DNA from 2 places in the Streptomyces sp. NPDC107471 genome. Region 1 is predicted to be linked to the other one. Evidence: riboswitches for the same ligand, from Rfam matches in the RefSeq annotation. Region 1 holds a riboswitch; the other holds the start of a gene.
The links. A riboswitch is a leader RNA that binds a small molecule or an ion and turns the genes downstream of it on or off. The one in region 1 is predicted to bind glycine.
Positions count from the first base shown of each region.

Region 2: another riboswitch for glycine. It lies ahead of gcvP (aminomethyl-transferring glycine dehydrogenase); the one in region 1 lies ahead of gcvT (glycine cleavage system aminomethyltransferase GcvT).

Region 1 covers NZ_JBVJPC010000018.1:49,957-57,341, forward strand. Annotated here, with positions in the region: gene ACZ66S_RS38750 (enhanced serine sensitivity protein SseB) at 1-73, opposite strand, end outside; gene ACZ66S_RS38755 (AAA family ATPase) at 167-835, opposite strand; glycine riboswitch at 1,018-1,114, shown strand; glycine riboswitch at 1,115-1,218, shown strand; gene gcvT (glycine cleavage system aminomethyltransferase GcvT) at 1,271-2,389, shown strand; gene gcvH (glycine cleavage system protein GcvH) at 2,487-2,864, shown strand; gene glyA (serine hydroxymethyltransferase) at 2,879-4,144, shown strand; gene ACZ66S_RS38775 (L-serine ammonia-lyase) at 4,201-5,568, shown strand; gene ACZ66S_RS38780 (glycoside hydrolase family 25 protein) at 5,724-6,281, shown strand; gene ACZ66S_RS38785 (MOSC domain-containing protein) at 6,313-6,855, shown strand; gene ACZ66S_RS38790 (FadR/GntR family transcriptional regulator) at 6,892-7,385, opposite strand, start outside.
Region 2 covers NZ_JBVJPC010000006.1:6,900-14,284, forward strand. Annotated here, with positions in the region: gene ftsR (transcriptional regulator FtsR) at 1-426, shown strand, start outside; gene ACZ66S_RS21145 (bifunctional nuclease family protein) at 504-977, shown strand; gene ACZ66S_RS21150 (MerR family transcriptional regulator) at 1,236-1,919, shown strand; gene ACZ66S_RS21155 (DNA polymerase IV) at 1,975-3,333, shown strand; gene ACZ66S_RS21160 (PRC-barrel domain-containing protein) at 3,459-3,836, opposite strand; glycine riboswitch at 3,970-4,065, shown strand; gene gcvP (aminomethyl-transferring glycine dehydrogenase) at 4,241-7,126, shown strand; gene ACZ66S_RS21170 (TOBE domain-containing protein) at 7,174-7,385, opposite strand, start outside.

The DNA.
Region 1 (7,385 bases):
ATCCGCCGTGCGGATGGGGGTGCGGGTGCGCCTGCCCTGGGAAGTCCGCGGGAAGATCCGCCGGGAAGTCCATCTGTCTGACCGCCTGCTGTGAACCGCTGTTGATGTGGCTGAAAGGCTAGCGGGTGCGGCGCGCGGGCGGTTCGGCCCGGGAGACCCGCGGGTCTCAGCCGGTGAACCCGATCCGCCGCAGCACGTCCGCCGCGTCCCGGTCGATCAGCACCGCCGAGCCGCAGCCCGGGGGCAGGTCGCCGCGCTCCACGGAGCGGATCAGCCGGGCGGCGGCCCCCCGGTGCCGCCGGAAGGCGTACCGCGAGACCCCCCGGCCGCGCTCGCGCTGGCCCTCCAGCGCGGTGTCCGCCGTGACGTCGAGCAGCAGCAGGTGCAGGGTGCCGCCGCGGCGCCGGGCCTCGCGGGCCAGCCAGCGCCGCACCCAGGCCTGCGTCCCGCAGTCGTGCACGACGACCCCCTCGCCGGAGCGCAGGGCGCGGCGCAGTCCGGCGTAGTGCGCGAGCCGGACCAGGGGGCGGTAGACGGCGTACGGCAGTGCGCGGGCCAGCCGGCCGTCCCAACGGTCGCGGGTGTCCTGGGAGTCGATCCTGGCCCCCCTGACCGCGCGCCTCATCAGGGTGGACTTGCCGCTGCCGGGCAGGCCGGTGATGACGACGAGGTCCCCCGGGCCGAAGAGCAGGGCGTGCGGACTGTGGCCCGCGCGTTCGCGCAGGTCACGGACGACCGGACGGGTGCCGCGGGCCTCGACGGCCGGGGCGGCGGGCTGCTCGGGCAGCGCGAGCCCCGAGGTCGTCGCGTACGCCCTGGTCCTGTTCACCGTCATCGTCCTCCTCCGGGGTCGGGGTTCCCCTCCCCTCCGAGCGTAAAGAGAAGGTAATGGACGATCTCTCGCGTTTCTGTACGCGTACCGCCACAGGCCGGTTACAAAGGGGAGCCGTGGAACCGGCCCTGCCGTCGGCGTCCGATGCGTGCAATGATGTCCGCGCCAACTGCATACCGGCCGCTTGAATCCGCGCGGGAGAGTCCCGGGTACATGTACCCGGGCGCCGAAGGAGCAAGTCCCTCCCTTGAATCTCTCAGGCCCCGTTACCGCGCGGGCGAGGCACATCTGAAAAGCGGGCCGCCCACTCGAAGGCGGCCCCACCCAAGGTGCAAGCCATGTCGTTCATGGCGAACCTCTCAGGTTCCGATGACAGATGGGGAGGAATCACCTCGCCCGTCACACCCATGTCCTGGGATCCTTGGAGACGACCGTCCGATGAGCAGTTCTGAACTCCGTCTCACCGCGCTCGATGCCCTGCATCGCTCCCTCGGTGCCACGATGACCGACTTCGCCGGCTGGGACATGCCCCTGCGGTACGGCTCCGAGCGCGACGAGCACACCGCGGTGCGCACGAGTGCCGGGCTCTTCGACCTCTCCCACATGGGCGAGATCACCGTGACCGGACCGCAGGCCGCCGCGCTGCTGAACTTCGCCCTGGTCGGCAACATCGCCTCGGTCGGTGTCGGCCGGGCCCGCTACACCATGATCTGCCAGGCCGACGGCGGCATCCTGGACGACCTGATCGTGTACCGGCTCGGCGAGAGCGAGTACATGGTGGTCGCCAACGCCTCCAACGCCCAGGTCGTGCTGGACGCGCTGACCGAGCGCGCGGCCGGCTTCGACGCCGAGGTGCGCGACGACCGGGACGCCTACGCCCTGATCGCCGTCCAGGGACCGGAGTCCCCCGGGATCCTCGCGTCCCTCACCGACGCCGACCTCGACGGCCTGAAGTACTACGCCGGTCTGCCGGGCACGGTCGCCGGGGTGCCGGCGCTGATCGCGCGCACCGGGTACACCGGCGAGGACGGCTTCGAGCTGTTCGTGAAGCCGGAGCACGCGGTCGAGCTGTGGCAGGCCTTGACCAAGGCGGGCGAGGGCGTCGGGCTGGTCCCCTGCGGACTGTCCTGCCGGGACACGCTGCGCCTGGAGGCGGGCATGCCGCTGTACGGGCACGAGCTCTCGCGGGAGCTGACCCCCTTCGACGCCGGGCTCGGGCGCGTGGTGAAGTTCGAGAAGGAGGGCGACTTCGTGGGCCGTGAGGCGCTGCGCGAGGCCGCGGAGAAGGCGGACCACGAGCCGCCGCGCGTCCTCGTCGGGCTGATCGCCGAGGGGCGTCGCGTCCCGCGGGCCGGGTACGCGGTCGTCGCGGACGGCCAGGTGATCGGCGAGGTCACCTCCGGCGCCCCCTCGCCCACGCTGGGCAGGCCGATCGCGATGGCGTACGTCGACGCCGCGCACGCGACGCCCGGCACGGCCGGTGTCGGTGTGGACATCCGGGGCAGCCACGAGCCGTACGAGGTCGTGGCTCTGCCGTTCTACAAGCGCCAGAAGTAGCCGCACAGGTGATGCTGAGCACGGAGTCGTCGCTCACGCACGCCTTCCGCAGTCCCCCATTCACCAGCACTTCCCCGCGTACAGGAGAATTCAGGCCATGAGCAACCCCCAGCAGCTTCGCTACAGCAAGGAGCACGAGTGGCTGTCGGGCGCCGAGGACGGCGTCTCGACGGTCGGCATCACGGAGCACGCGGCCAACGCGCTCGGCGATGTCGTCTTCGTCCAGCTCCCCGAGGTCGGTGACACCGTGACCGCGGGCGAGACCTGCGGCGAGCTGGAGTCGACCAAGTCGGTCTCCGACCTGTACTCCCCCGTCTCCGGTGAGGTCACCGAGGTCAACGAGGACGTCGTCAGCGACCCGGCACTGGTGAACTCCGCCCCCTTCGAGGGCGGCTGGCTGTTCAAGGTACGCGTCACGGAGGAGCCGGCCGACCTGCTCTCCGCCGACGAGTACACCGCCTTTTCCGCCGGCTGAGGAGTCCGCACCTGATGTCCGCACTGAACACGCCCCTGCACGAGCTCGACCCGGAGATCGCCGCCGCGGTCGACGCCGAGCTGGACCGGCAGCAGTCCACGCTCGAGATGATCGCCTCGGAGAACTTCGCTCCGCTCGCGGTCATGGAGGCGCAGGGCTCGGTCCTCACCAACAAGTACGCCGAGGGCTACCCGGGCCGCCGCTACTACGGCGGCTGTGAGCACGTCGACGTGGCCGAGCAGATCGCGATCGACCGGCTCAAGGACCTGTTCGGCGCCGAGTACGCCAACGTGCAGCCCCACTCCGGTGCCTCCGCGAACCAGGCCGCCCTGTTCGCGCTGGCCCAGCCCGGCGACACCATCCTCGGCCTGGACCTGGCGCACGGGGGTCACCTGACCCACGGGATGCGGCTGAACTTCTCCGGCAAGCAGTTCGACGTCGTCGCCTACCACGTGGACCCGGCGACCGGTCTGGTCGACATGGCCGAGCTGGAGAAGCTCGCCAAGGAGCACCGGCCGAAGGTGATCATCGCGGGCTGGTCCGCCTACCCGCGGCAGCTCGACTTCGCGGAGTTCCGCCGGATCGCCGACGAGGTCGAGGCGTACCTGTGGGTCGACATGGCCCACTTCGCCGGCCTGGTGGCGGCGGGGCTGCACCCCAACCCCGTCGAGCACGCGGACGTGGTCACCTCCACCACCCACAAGACGCTGGGCGGCCCGCGCGGCGGGATCATCCTCGCCAGGCAGGAGTTCGCGAAGAAGCTGAACTCCTCCGTCTTCCCGGGCTTCCAGGGCGGTCCCCTGGAGCACGTGATCGCGGCGAAGGCGGTGTCCTTCAAGGTCGCCGCCTCGGAGGAGTTCAAGGAGCGCCAGCGGCGTACGGTGGACGGTGCGCGCATCCTCGCCGAGCGCCTGACGGCCGAAGACGCCCGGGAGGCCGGGGTCAACGTGCTCTCCGGCGGCACCGACGTGCACCTCATCCTCGTCGACCTGCGCGAGTCCGAGCTGGACGGCAAGCAGGCCGAGGACCGCCTCCACGAGGTCGGCATCACGGTCAACCGCAACGCCGTCCCGAACGACCCGCGCCCGCCGATGGTCACGTCGGGGCTGCGGATCGGTACGCCCGCCCTGGCCACCCGCGGCTTCACGGCCGAGGACTTCGCCGAGGTCGCGGACGTGATCGCCGAGACGCTGAAGCCGTCATACGACGTCGAGACCCTCAAGGCCCGGGTCGCGGCGCTGGCGGACAAGCACCCGCTGTACCCCGGCCTGAGCAAGTAGTTCCACGGTGGGGGCACCCGACGACGTGTGCCCCCACCCTTTTTGAAGGAGTTCCCGTGGCCATCTCGGTCTTCGACCTGTTCTCGATCGGCATCGGCCCGTCGAGCTCCCACACGGTCGGCCCGATGCGCGCGGCCCGCATGTTCGCCCGCCGCCTGCGCAACGAGGACCTGCTGCCGGCCGTCGCCTCGGTCCGCTGCGAGCTGTACGGCTCCCTCGGCGCGACCGGCCACGGTCACGGCACCCCGAAGGCGGTGCTGCTGGGCCTGGAGGGGGCGTCTCCCCGTACGGTCGACGTGGCGGGGGCGGACGACCGGGTGGCGGAGATCCGGTCCGCGGGGCTGCTGAAGCTGCTCGGCGAGCACGAGATCGCCTTCTCCTTCGACGACGACCTCGTCCTGCACCGGCGCAAGGCGCTCCCGTACCACGCCAACGGCATGACGGTGTGGGCGTACGACGCCTCGGGCGCGGAACTGCTGTCCAAGACGTACTACTCGGTCGGCGGCGGCTTCGTCGTGGACGAGGACGCGGTCGGCGAGGACCGCATCAAGCTCGACGACACGGTGCTGAAGTACCCCTTCCGCACGGGTGACGAGCTGCTGCGGCTGACCGAGGAGACCGGCCTGTCGATCTCCTCCCTGATGCTGGAGAACGAGCGCGCCTGGCGCACCGAGGACGAGATCCGGGCCGGTCTTCTGGAGATCTGGCGCGTGATGCAGGCCTGTGTGTCCCGGGGCATGTCCCAGGAGGGCATCCTGCCCGGCGGTCTGCGGGTGCGTCGGCGGGCCGCCATGACGGCCCGTCAACTGCGGGCGGAGGGCGATGCGTTGGCCCACTCCATGGAGTGGATCACGCTGTACGCGATGGCCGTCAACGAGGAGAACGCGGCCGGCGGCCGGGTGGTGACGGCCCCGACGAACGGCGCGGCGGGCATCATCCCCGCGGTCCTGCACTACTACATGAACTTCGTTCCCGGCGCGGACGAGGACGGCGTGGTCCGCTTCCTGCTCGCCGCCGGCGCCATCGGCATGCTCTTCAAGGAGAACGCGTCCATCTCCGGCGCCGAGGTCGGCTGCCAGGGCGAGGTCGGCTCGGCCTGCTCGATGGCCGCGGGCGCCCTCGCCGAGGTCCTCGGCGGCTCCCCCGAACAGGTCGAGAACGCCGCCGAGATCGGCATGGAGCACAACCTCGGCCTCACCTGCGACCCGGTCGGCGGTCTGGTCCAGATCCCCTGCATCGAGCGCAACGGCATGGCCGCGGTGAAGGCGGTCACGGCGGCGAAGATGGCGCTGCGGGGGGACGGTTCGCACAAGGTGTCCCTCGACAAGGTCATCAAGACCATGAAGGACACCGGAGCGGACATGAGCGTGAAGTACAAGGAGACGGCCCGGGGCGGCCTCGCGGTGAACATCATCGAGTGCTGAACGTCGCGGGGCCAGGAGCGCAGCTTTCGTCTCACTCCAGGCATCCGGGACCTGTGCGGCGCGTCCACCGCATAAGTCCGATCGGGGTTCCTCCGGCAGGCAGGTGGGGCATCATCAACTCCCGTTCCTCCACTCTCACTTCAGGGAGCCCCCACATGCTCCGCGGCATCGATGTCAGCGCCTACCAGTCCTCCTCCTTCAGCACCGAAGGTCTCTCCTTCGTCTTCATCAAGGCGACGGAGGGCCGCTCCTACACCAACCCGAAGCTCTCGGCGCAGACCAAGCACGCCCGTGACGCCGGGCTGGTCGTCGGCTTCTACCACTTCCTGTGGCCCGGCAACCTCACCGCCCAGGCCGAGTACTTCGTCAAGCACGCCCCCGAGAAGGGCGGCGACATCCTGGCGGTCGACTGGGAGACCACGGGCGACGGCACCCACGCGAGCAACGCCGAGAAGGACTCCTTCATCCGCAAGGTGCGGCAGCTCCGCCCGAACAACCGGGTCGTCCTCTACACGAACAGGCACTACTGGCTGAACGTCGACACCACGTCGTACGCCGGTGACGGGCTCTGGATCGCCGACTACGTCACGGCCGGCAAGCCGCGCATCAAGGCGAAGTGGCGCTTCCACCAGTACACCGACGACCCGGTGGACAAGAACGTCGCCGACTTCGCGAGCAAGGCGGCCCTGCGGGAGTGGGCGACCGACGCCTGACCCGCGCCCACCCTGCTCGTACGCTTGTCCCATGGGCGGGAAGATCACTGCGGTCAGCAGCAACGGGACGTACTCCTTCACCAAGCCGAACCGCGAGAGCATCACGCTGCTCGCCGGGTTCGGTGTGGAGGGGGACGTCCATGGCGGGGCGACGGTGAAGCACCGTTTCCGGATGCGGAAGGACCCCTCGCAGCCGAACCTCCGGCAGGTGCACCTGATGCACGCCGAACTGTTCGAGGAACTCCGTGCGGCCGGCTTCGAGGTCGGCGCCGGGCAGCTCGGGGAGAACGTGACGACGCGCGGGGTCGACCTGCTGGGGCTGTCGGTGGGCACCAGGCTGCACCTGGGCGGCGAGGCCGTCGTCGAGGTGACCGGGCTGCGCAACCCCTGCGCGCAGATCGACGGCTTCCGCAAGGGCCTGCTGAAGGAGGTCGTCGGGCGGGGTCCGGACGGGAGCGCCCGGTTCCGGTCCGGGATCATGGCCGTCGTCGCGGCGGGAGGCGTGGTGCGTCCCGGGGACCCGGTCGGCATCGAGCCGCCGCAGGGCCCGCACCGGCCGCTCGACATCGTGTGACCGCCGCGGGCCTGGGGCCCGGAGCCCTGTCGCCGCTCAGCCGTCGAACGGGTCCTCCAGCTCCGCCCGCAGGATCTCCGCCGCACCCTCCGCGTCGCCGTCCGCCACCGCCCGGACCAGGGCCGCGTGGGCCGCGTCCGCGGTGTTGGGGTCGTCCTCGCGCAGGCCGGTCAGGGCCAGCAGCTCGACCAGGCCCTCGCGCAGCACCGGGGTGAACTCCCGGAACAGGTCGGCGAGCACGGGGTTGTGCGCGGCCGCGACCACCGCCGCGTGGAAGGAGATGTCCGCGTCGACGAAGGCCGTGTCGGAGGACGTGGCGGCGGCCCGCCGGCCCTCCAGCGCGCGCTCCAGGGCCGTCACGTCCTCGCAGGTGCGGCGGCGCGCGGCGAGGCGGGCCGCGTGGACCTCCACCGCCATGCGGACCTCGTAGACGTCCGTGACCGCGGCCCGGCGCAGCCGCGTGGGCCAGTCCTCCACCGCCTCCGTCGCGGTGACGAAGACCCCCGCGCCCTGGCGCGCCCGCACCAGCC
Region 2 (7,385 bases), on a different contig from region 1:
ACCGTGGGCCGCCAGCGGGATGGAGAAACGGTCCTGGAGGTCTCCGAGAGCCCGACCGCGGCCAGGATCGGCCGGGCCGAGCTGCTCGCCGCCGCCGAGATCGGCGAGACGGAGCTGACGGAGTGGGAGTCGTACGGGCTCATCACCCCGCTGCCGGACGGGGCCTACGACGCCGAGGCGGTGACCGTGGCCGCGCTCGTCGTGGAACTCGGGCGGTTCGGGATCGAGCCGCGGCACCTGCGGGCGATGAAGGCGGCCGCCGACCGGGAGGCCGGGCTCGTGGACCAGGTGGTAGCCCCGCTGAAGCGCCACCGCAACCCGCAGACCCGCGCTCACGCGGAAGCCCGCGCCAAGGAGCTCGCGGGGCTCACGGTGAAGCTGCACGCGGCACTTGTGCAGACCGCGCTCGGCGTACGCCTGCCCTGAGGGCGCGCGGGCCCCGGATCGTCCCCCGTTTCCTGCCCGACTACCCAAACGTCCCGGGCACGGCCTAGGGTTGCTGTGTGAACGAGCTCGATGTCGTAGGTGTCCGGGTCGAAATGCCCTCCAACCAACCGATCGTGCTCCTGCGTGAAGTGGGAGGCGACCGCTACCTCCCCATCTGGATCGGGCCCGGGGAGGCGACCGCGATCGCCTTCGCGCAGCAGGGCATGGCCCCCGCACGACCGCTGACCCACGACCTGTTCAAGGACGTGCTGGAGGCGGTCGGCCAGGAGCTCACCGAAGTGCGCATCACGGACCTGCGTGAGGGCGTCTTCTACGCGGAGCTGGTCTTCGCCAGCGGGGTCGAGGTGAGCGCGCGGCCGTCCGACGCCATAGCGCTGGCCCTGCGCACCGGGACGCCGATCTACGGCAGTGACGGGGTGCTCGACGACGCCGGTATCGCGATCCCGGACGAGCAGGAGGACGAGGTGGAGAAGTTCCGCGAGTTCCTCGACCAGATCTCCCCCGAGGACTTCGGCACCAGCAGCCAGTGAGGCGGATCCGGCGGAGTCGGCGGAGGTCCGTGACGGTTCGGCGGTGTCCGGTCGTCACGCAAATGCCGGCATTTGCCACCGGCGCGTGAGTGCGTCCTACGGCCCGCTCGGAGCGCATTCGGCTAGCCTTTCCCCGCGGTGGGGTACGGCAAACCACTCCTTGGGTGATTATCACTCGGCGTGCCGAGTGTGGCGATCGTTGACGCACCCCTGGTGACTGCCTACCGTCGAGAAGGCAGGTCAAGGACGGAGGTCGGCGTGAGAAGCAGCGGCGACGGTACGGCTGGGGGTGCCCCCGGACGGAGTCTTGGGGCGAGCGGTCCGTACCCTCCCCCGAGCTCTCAACTGCGTTCGAGTTGGGGGGACCCTCATCTCGGTAACGCGGCCGATCACGCTCCGCAGCGACCGGCGGCCGTGCCGAGCAGCGGAGGGGCGACGTCCATGGCGTCCGAGCAGATCGGCTACCGCGGTCCCACCGCGTGTGCGGCGGCCGGCATCACCTACCGGCAACTGGACTACTGGGCGCGCACCGGGCTCGTGGAGCCGAGCGTGCGGCCCGCCTACGGGTCGGGGACGCAGCGGCTGTACAGCTTCCGGGACGTCGTCGTCCTGAAGATCGTCAAGAGGTTCCTCGACACCGGTGTGTCGCTGCAGAACATCCGCACCACGGTCCAGCACCTGCGTGAGCGCGGATTCCAGGACCTGGAGCGCATGACGCTCATGAGCGACGGGGCCACGGTCTACGAGTGCACCTCGCCCGACGAGGTCCACGCGCTGCTCCAGGGTGGCCAGGGGATCTTCGGGATCGCCGTGGGTGTCGTGTGGCGGGACGTCGAGAGCGCGCTGTCGCAACTGCACGGGGAGCGCATCGACACCGGGGAGACGCTGGTCGGGCACAACCCCACCGACGAGCTGGCCAGGCGCCGCAACAAGGCGGTCTGAGCCGCCCGCTGTTTCCGGCGGGGCATTGTCAGTGGCGTAGGGCAGCATCGGACATGTGAGAAAAGCGCCCACGATCCTGCATCTCGACATGGATGCCTTCTACGCCTCGGCGGAGCAGGCGTCCAAGCCGAGTCTGCGCGGGAAGGCCGTCGTCGTGGGCGGGCTGGGGCCGCGGGGTGTGGTGGCCACCGCGTCCTACGAGGCCCGGGTGTTCGGGGTGCACTCGGCGATGCCCATGGCCCAGGCGAGACGGCTCGCGCCGAACGCCGCGTATCTGGTGCCGCGCTTCGGGTTCTACAAGGCGATCAGCGAGCAGGTGATGGGGCTGCTGCGGGAGCTGTCGCCGCTGGTGGAGCCGCTGAGCCTGGACGAGGCGTTCGTGGATCTGGAGGCCGGGGGAACGGCCTGGGACGAGGCGTCGGCTCGGTTGGTCGGGGCGAGGCTGCGGGCCGACATACGGGCCTTCACGGGGCTCACGGGCTCGGTGGGGCTGGCCGCGTCGAAGATGCTCGCGAAGATCGCCTCCGAGCAGGCCAAGCCGGACGGGCTGGTGGTGATCGAGCCGGGCACCGAGCGGGCGATGCTGGGGCCGATGTCGGTGCGGACCCTGCCGGGGGTGGGGCCGGCGACCGGGGACCATCTGCGGCGGGCCGGGATCCACACGGTGGACGAGATCGTCGAGGCGGGGGAGGACGAGCTCGTACGGCTGCTCGGGAAGGCCCACGGGCACGGGCTGTACGCGATGGCACTGGCGCGGGACGAGCGGGCCGTGGTGGCGGAGCGGGAGGCCAAGTCGGTGTCGGTGGAGGACACCTACGACGTGGACATCCACGACCGGGTCCGGGTGGGGCTCGAGGTGCAGCGGCTGGCGGACCGGTGTGTGCGGAGGCTGCGGCAGGCCGGGCTGTCGGGGCGGACCATCGTGCTGAAGGTGCGGCGGTACGACTTCTCGACGTTGACGCGGTCCGAGACCCTGCGGGGGCCCACGGACGACCCGGCGGTGGTGCGGGAGGCCGCCCTGCGGTTGCTGGAGGGTGTCGACTCGACGGGGGGTGTGCGGTTGCTGGGGGTGGGGGTCTCGGGGCTTGCCGACTTCACCCAGGAGGATCTGTTCGCCCAGGCCGCGGGGGAGGGGGCGGAGCAGGCCGTCGAGGAGGTGGCCGACGACGTCCCGGCCGAGGAGCGGGACGTGGTGGACGAGCGGCGGTGGGTCGCCGGACACGATGTGCGCCACTCCGAGTTCGGGCACGGGTGGGTGCAGGGGAGCGGGCTGGGGAGAGTGACCGTGCGCTTCGAGACACCGGACTCGGAGCCGGGTCGGGTACGGACGTTCCCTGTCGACGACCCGGCACTGGAGGCGGCTGAGCCGTTGCCGCTGGTCGAGGGGGTGGGGGTTCGGGAGCGGCAGTCTTGAGGGGTGGGGTGACCTGCGGAGGGGGTGGCCAGTCGAGACTGAGGGCGTGGACCTGTGGGGCCGAGCGTCCCGCCGGTCCTGGTGAGCAGCCGTGGGTCTCTCCGTGCAGGGTGGTCGGGAGGGCCTCAGGTGCCCGCGTCCTCCGTGCCTGCCAGCTTGCCGAAGTCGTGGTCCGGGAGGGTGGAGGGGGAGGCCACGTCGAGGCCGTAGTGGTGGTAGAGCTGGAGTTCCTGGTCGGGGGAGAGGTGGCGGCCCACGCCGAAGTCGGGGGCCTCTTTGATGAGGGTGCGGTCGAAGGGGACGTGCAGGGTGCCCTCGACCAGTCGGCTCGGCTCCAGGGGGACGAAGGCGTCCCGGGAGAAGAGACCGGTGCGTATGGCGGCCCACTCGGGCACGCCCGTCGCGTCGTCGAGGTAGACCTCGTCGACGGTGCCGATCTTGGTGCCGTTGCGGTCGAACGCCTTGCGGCCGATCAGGTTGCGCGGATCGATGTCGGTCTGCACGTGCCCTCCACTTGGTCGCAACTCATCCGAAGCGGTCGTAAGCACTACAAAAGAGCACATCGGGGTGTGCGGCCACTCGAAGACACTCGAAGACTCGTGCGGCGACCTCGCTGGTAGGCTTGCGAACGGCTGCTGACCCCGTGCGGGAGAGTCCTCCAGACACCATCGGAGGCGCCGAAGGAGCAAATCCTCCCCGGAATCTCTCAGGCTCACGTACCGCACGGACGAGGTCACTCTGGAAAGCAGGGCGGGTGTCGACGGCTTCCGCTCTCACCGACGGTGAAAGCCGGCGGCCTTCGGGCGGCCGGTGAAGCTCTCAGGTCGAGATGACAGAGGGGGAGGCCGTCGGGGTACCCGCGCCGGGGTACCCCTCGAAGGTCGCGTCAGACCAGGAGGCCTCCGCAATGACCGCCCATCGCACCCCGCTCTCCGAGCTCGAACAGGGAATCCCCTTCGAGCAGCGTCACATCGGCCCCGATCACGAGGCTCGGGCCAAGATGCTCGCGCAGGTCGGCTACGGCTCGCTCGACGAGCTCACCGCCGCCGCGGTCCCGGATGTGATCAAGAACGCCGATGCGCTGGACCTGCCCGGTGCGCGCACCGAGGCCGAGGTGCTGGCCGAGCTGCGGTCGCTGGCCGACCGGAACCAGGTGCTCGACTCCATGATCGGGCTCGGGTACTACGGCACCTTCACCCCGCCCGTCATCCTGCGCAACGTCATGGAGAACCCGGCCTGGTACACGGCCTACACGCCGTACCAGCCGGAGATCTCGCAGGGACGGCTCGAGGCCCTCCTCAACTTCCAGACCGTGGTCGCCGACCTGACCGGGCTGCCGACCTCCGGGGCCTCGCTGCTCGACGAGGGGACCGCCGCGGCCGAGGCCATGGCACTGTCCCGGCGGATGGGGAAGAACAAGAAGGGGCTCTTCCTCGTCGACGCCGACGTGCTGCCGCAGACCATCGCCGTGATCGAGACCCGTGCCGAGCCGACCGGCCTGGAGGTCGTGGTCGCCGACCTCAGCGACGGCATCCCGGCCGAGGTCGCCGGGCGTGAGATCAACGGCGTGCTCGTCCAGTACCCCGGCGCCTCCGGTGTCGTACGGGACATCAAGCCGCTCATCAACCAGGCTCACGAGCTCGGCGCGCTCGTGACCGTGGCCGCCGACCTGCTGGCGCTGACCCTGCTGAAGTCGCCGGGCGAGCTCGGGGCGGACATCGCGGTCGGGACGACGCAGCGCTTCGGTGTGCCGATGGGCTTCGGCGGACCGCACGCCGGCTACATGGCCGTACAGGAGAAGTTCGCCAGGAGCCTGCCCGGGCGGCTCGTGGGCGTGTCCGTGGACGCCGACGGCAACAAGGCCTACCGGCTCGCGCTGCAGACGCGTGAGCAGCACATCCGCCGGGAGAAGGCGACCAGCAACATCTGCACCGCGCAGGTGCTGCTCGCGGTCATGGCCGGGATGTACGCGGTCTACCACGGGCCCGACGGGCTGAGGGCGATCGCGCAGCGGACCCACCGGTACGCCAACATCCTCGCCGCGGGGCTCACCGCCGGCGGGGTGGAGGTCGTGCACGGCTCCTACTTCGACACGCTCACCGTGCGCGTGCCCGGGAAGGCCGCCGAGGTCGTCGCCGCGGCGCGGAAGAACGGCGTCAACCTGCACCTCGTCGACGCCGACCAGGTCTCCGTCGCCTGTGACGAGACCACCGCGCGCGCCCAGGTGGCCGCCGTGTGGAGCGCCTTCGGGGTCGAGGGCGACATCGAGGCGCTGGACGCGGCCACCGCGGAGGCGCTGCCGGACGCGCTGCTGCGCGGCGACGACTTCCTCACCCACCCCGTCTTCCACCAGCACCGCTCCGAGACCGCGATGCTGCGCTACCTGCGCCGGCTCGCCGACCGCGACTACGCGCTCGACCGCGGCATGATCCCGCTGGGCTCCTGCACCATGAAGCTCAACGCGACCACGGAGATGGAGCCGGTCACCTGGCCCGAGTTCGGGCAGCTCCACCCCTTCGCGCCCGCCGAGCAGGCGCAGGGCTATCTGACGCTGATCCGGGAGCTGGAGGACCGGCTCGCCGAGGTCACCGGGTACGACAAGGTGTCCCTGCAGCCCAACGCGGGGTCGCAGGGCGAGCTGGCCGGACTGCTCGCGGTGCGCGGGTACCACCGGGCGAACGGCGACGAGCAGCGGACCGTGTGTCTGATCCCGTCCTCCGCGCACGGCACCAACGCCGCGAGCGCCGTGATGGCGGGCATGAAGGTCGTCGTGGTCAAGACCGCCGAGGACGGCGAGATCGACGTCGAGGACCTGCGGGCCAAGATCGAGAAGCACCGCGACGAGCTGGCCGTGCTGATGATCACCTACCCGTCCACGCACGGCGTGTTCGAGGAGCACGTCGCCGACATCTGCGCCCAGGTGCACAAGGCCGGCGGTCAGGTGTACGTCGACGGGGCCAACCTGAACGCGCTGGTGGGGCTGGCCAAGCCGGGGCACTTCGGCGGTGACGTCTCGCACCTGAACCTGCACAAGACCTTCTGCATCCCGCACGGCGGCGGCGGTCCCGGCGTGGGACCGGTGGGCGTACGGGCGCACCTGGCGCCGTACCTGCCCAACCACCCGATGCAGCCCGAGGCCGGTCCGGAGACGGGCGTCGGGCCCATCTCGGCCGCGCCCTGGGGCTCCGCGGGGATCCTGCCGATCTCGTGGGCGTACGTCCGGCTCATGGGCGGTGAGGGGCTCAAGCGGGCCACGCAGGTGGCCGTGCTCTCCGCCAACTACATCGCCAAGCGGCTGGAGCCGCACTACCCCGTGCTCTACACCGGCCCCGGCGGGCTGGTCGCGCACGAGTGCATCATCGACCTGCGGCCGCTGACCAAGGCGACCGGGGTGAGCGTCGACGACGTGGCCAAGCGGCTCATCGACTACGGCTTCCACGCGCCGACCATGTCGTTCCCGGTCGCCGGCACGCTGATGATCGAGCCGACCGAGTCCGAGGACCTGGGCGAGCTGGACCGGTTCTGCGAGGCGATGATCGCCATTCGCGCGGAGATCGAGAAGGTCGGCGCCGGGGAGTGGGACGCGGAGGACAACCCGCTGCGGAACGCCCCGCACACCGCCGGTGCGCTCGGCGGGGAGTGGGAGCACGCGTACACGCGCGAGGAGGCCGTCTTCCCGGGCGGTGTCTCGGTCGCGGACAAGTACTGGCCGCCGGTGCGGCGGATCGACCAGGCCTACGGTGACCGGAACCTGGTGTGTTCCTGCCCGCCGCTGGACGCGTACGAGGACTGACCTGCCGTGAGAAGGGCCCCGCTGCGGCGGGGCCCTTTCCCGTGTCGTCAGGCGGTCGCCAGGGACACCTCGGTCGACTTGATCAGGGCGACGACCGGGGAGCCGACGGCCAGGGCGAGGTCGGTCGCGGAGTCCGCGGTGATCGCGGAGGTGAGTTCGCCCCCTTCGACGGCGATCCGCACGGTGGCCATGGCGGCGCCCGTGGCCACGGCGGTGACCGTGCCCGGGAGCTGGTTGCGGATGGACACGCCCTGGACCG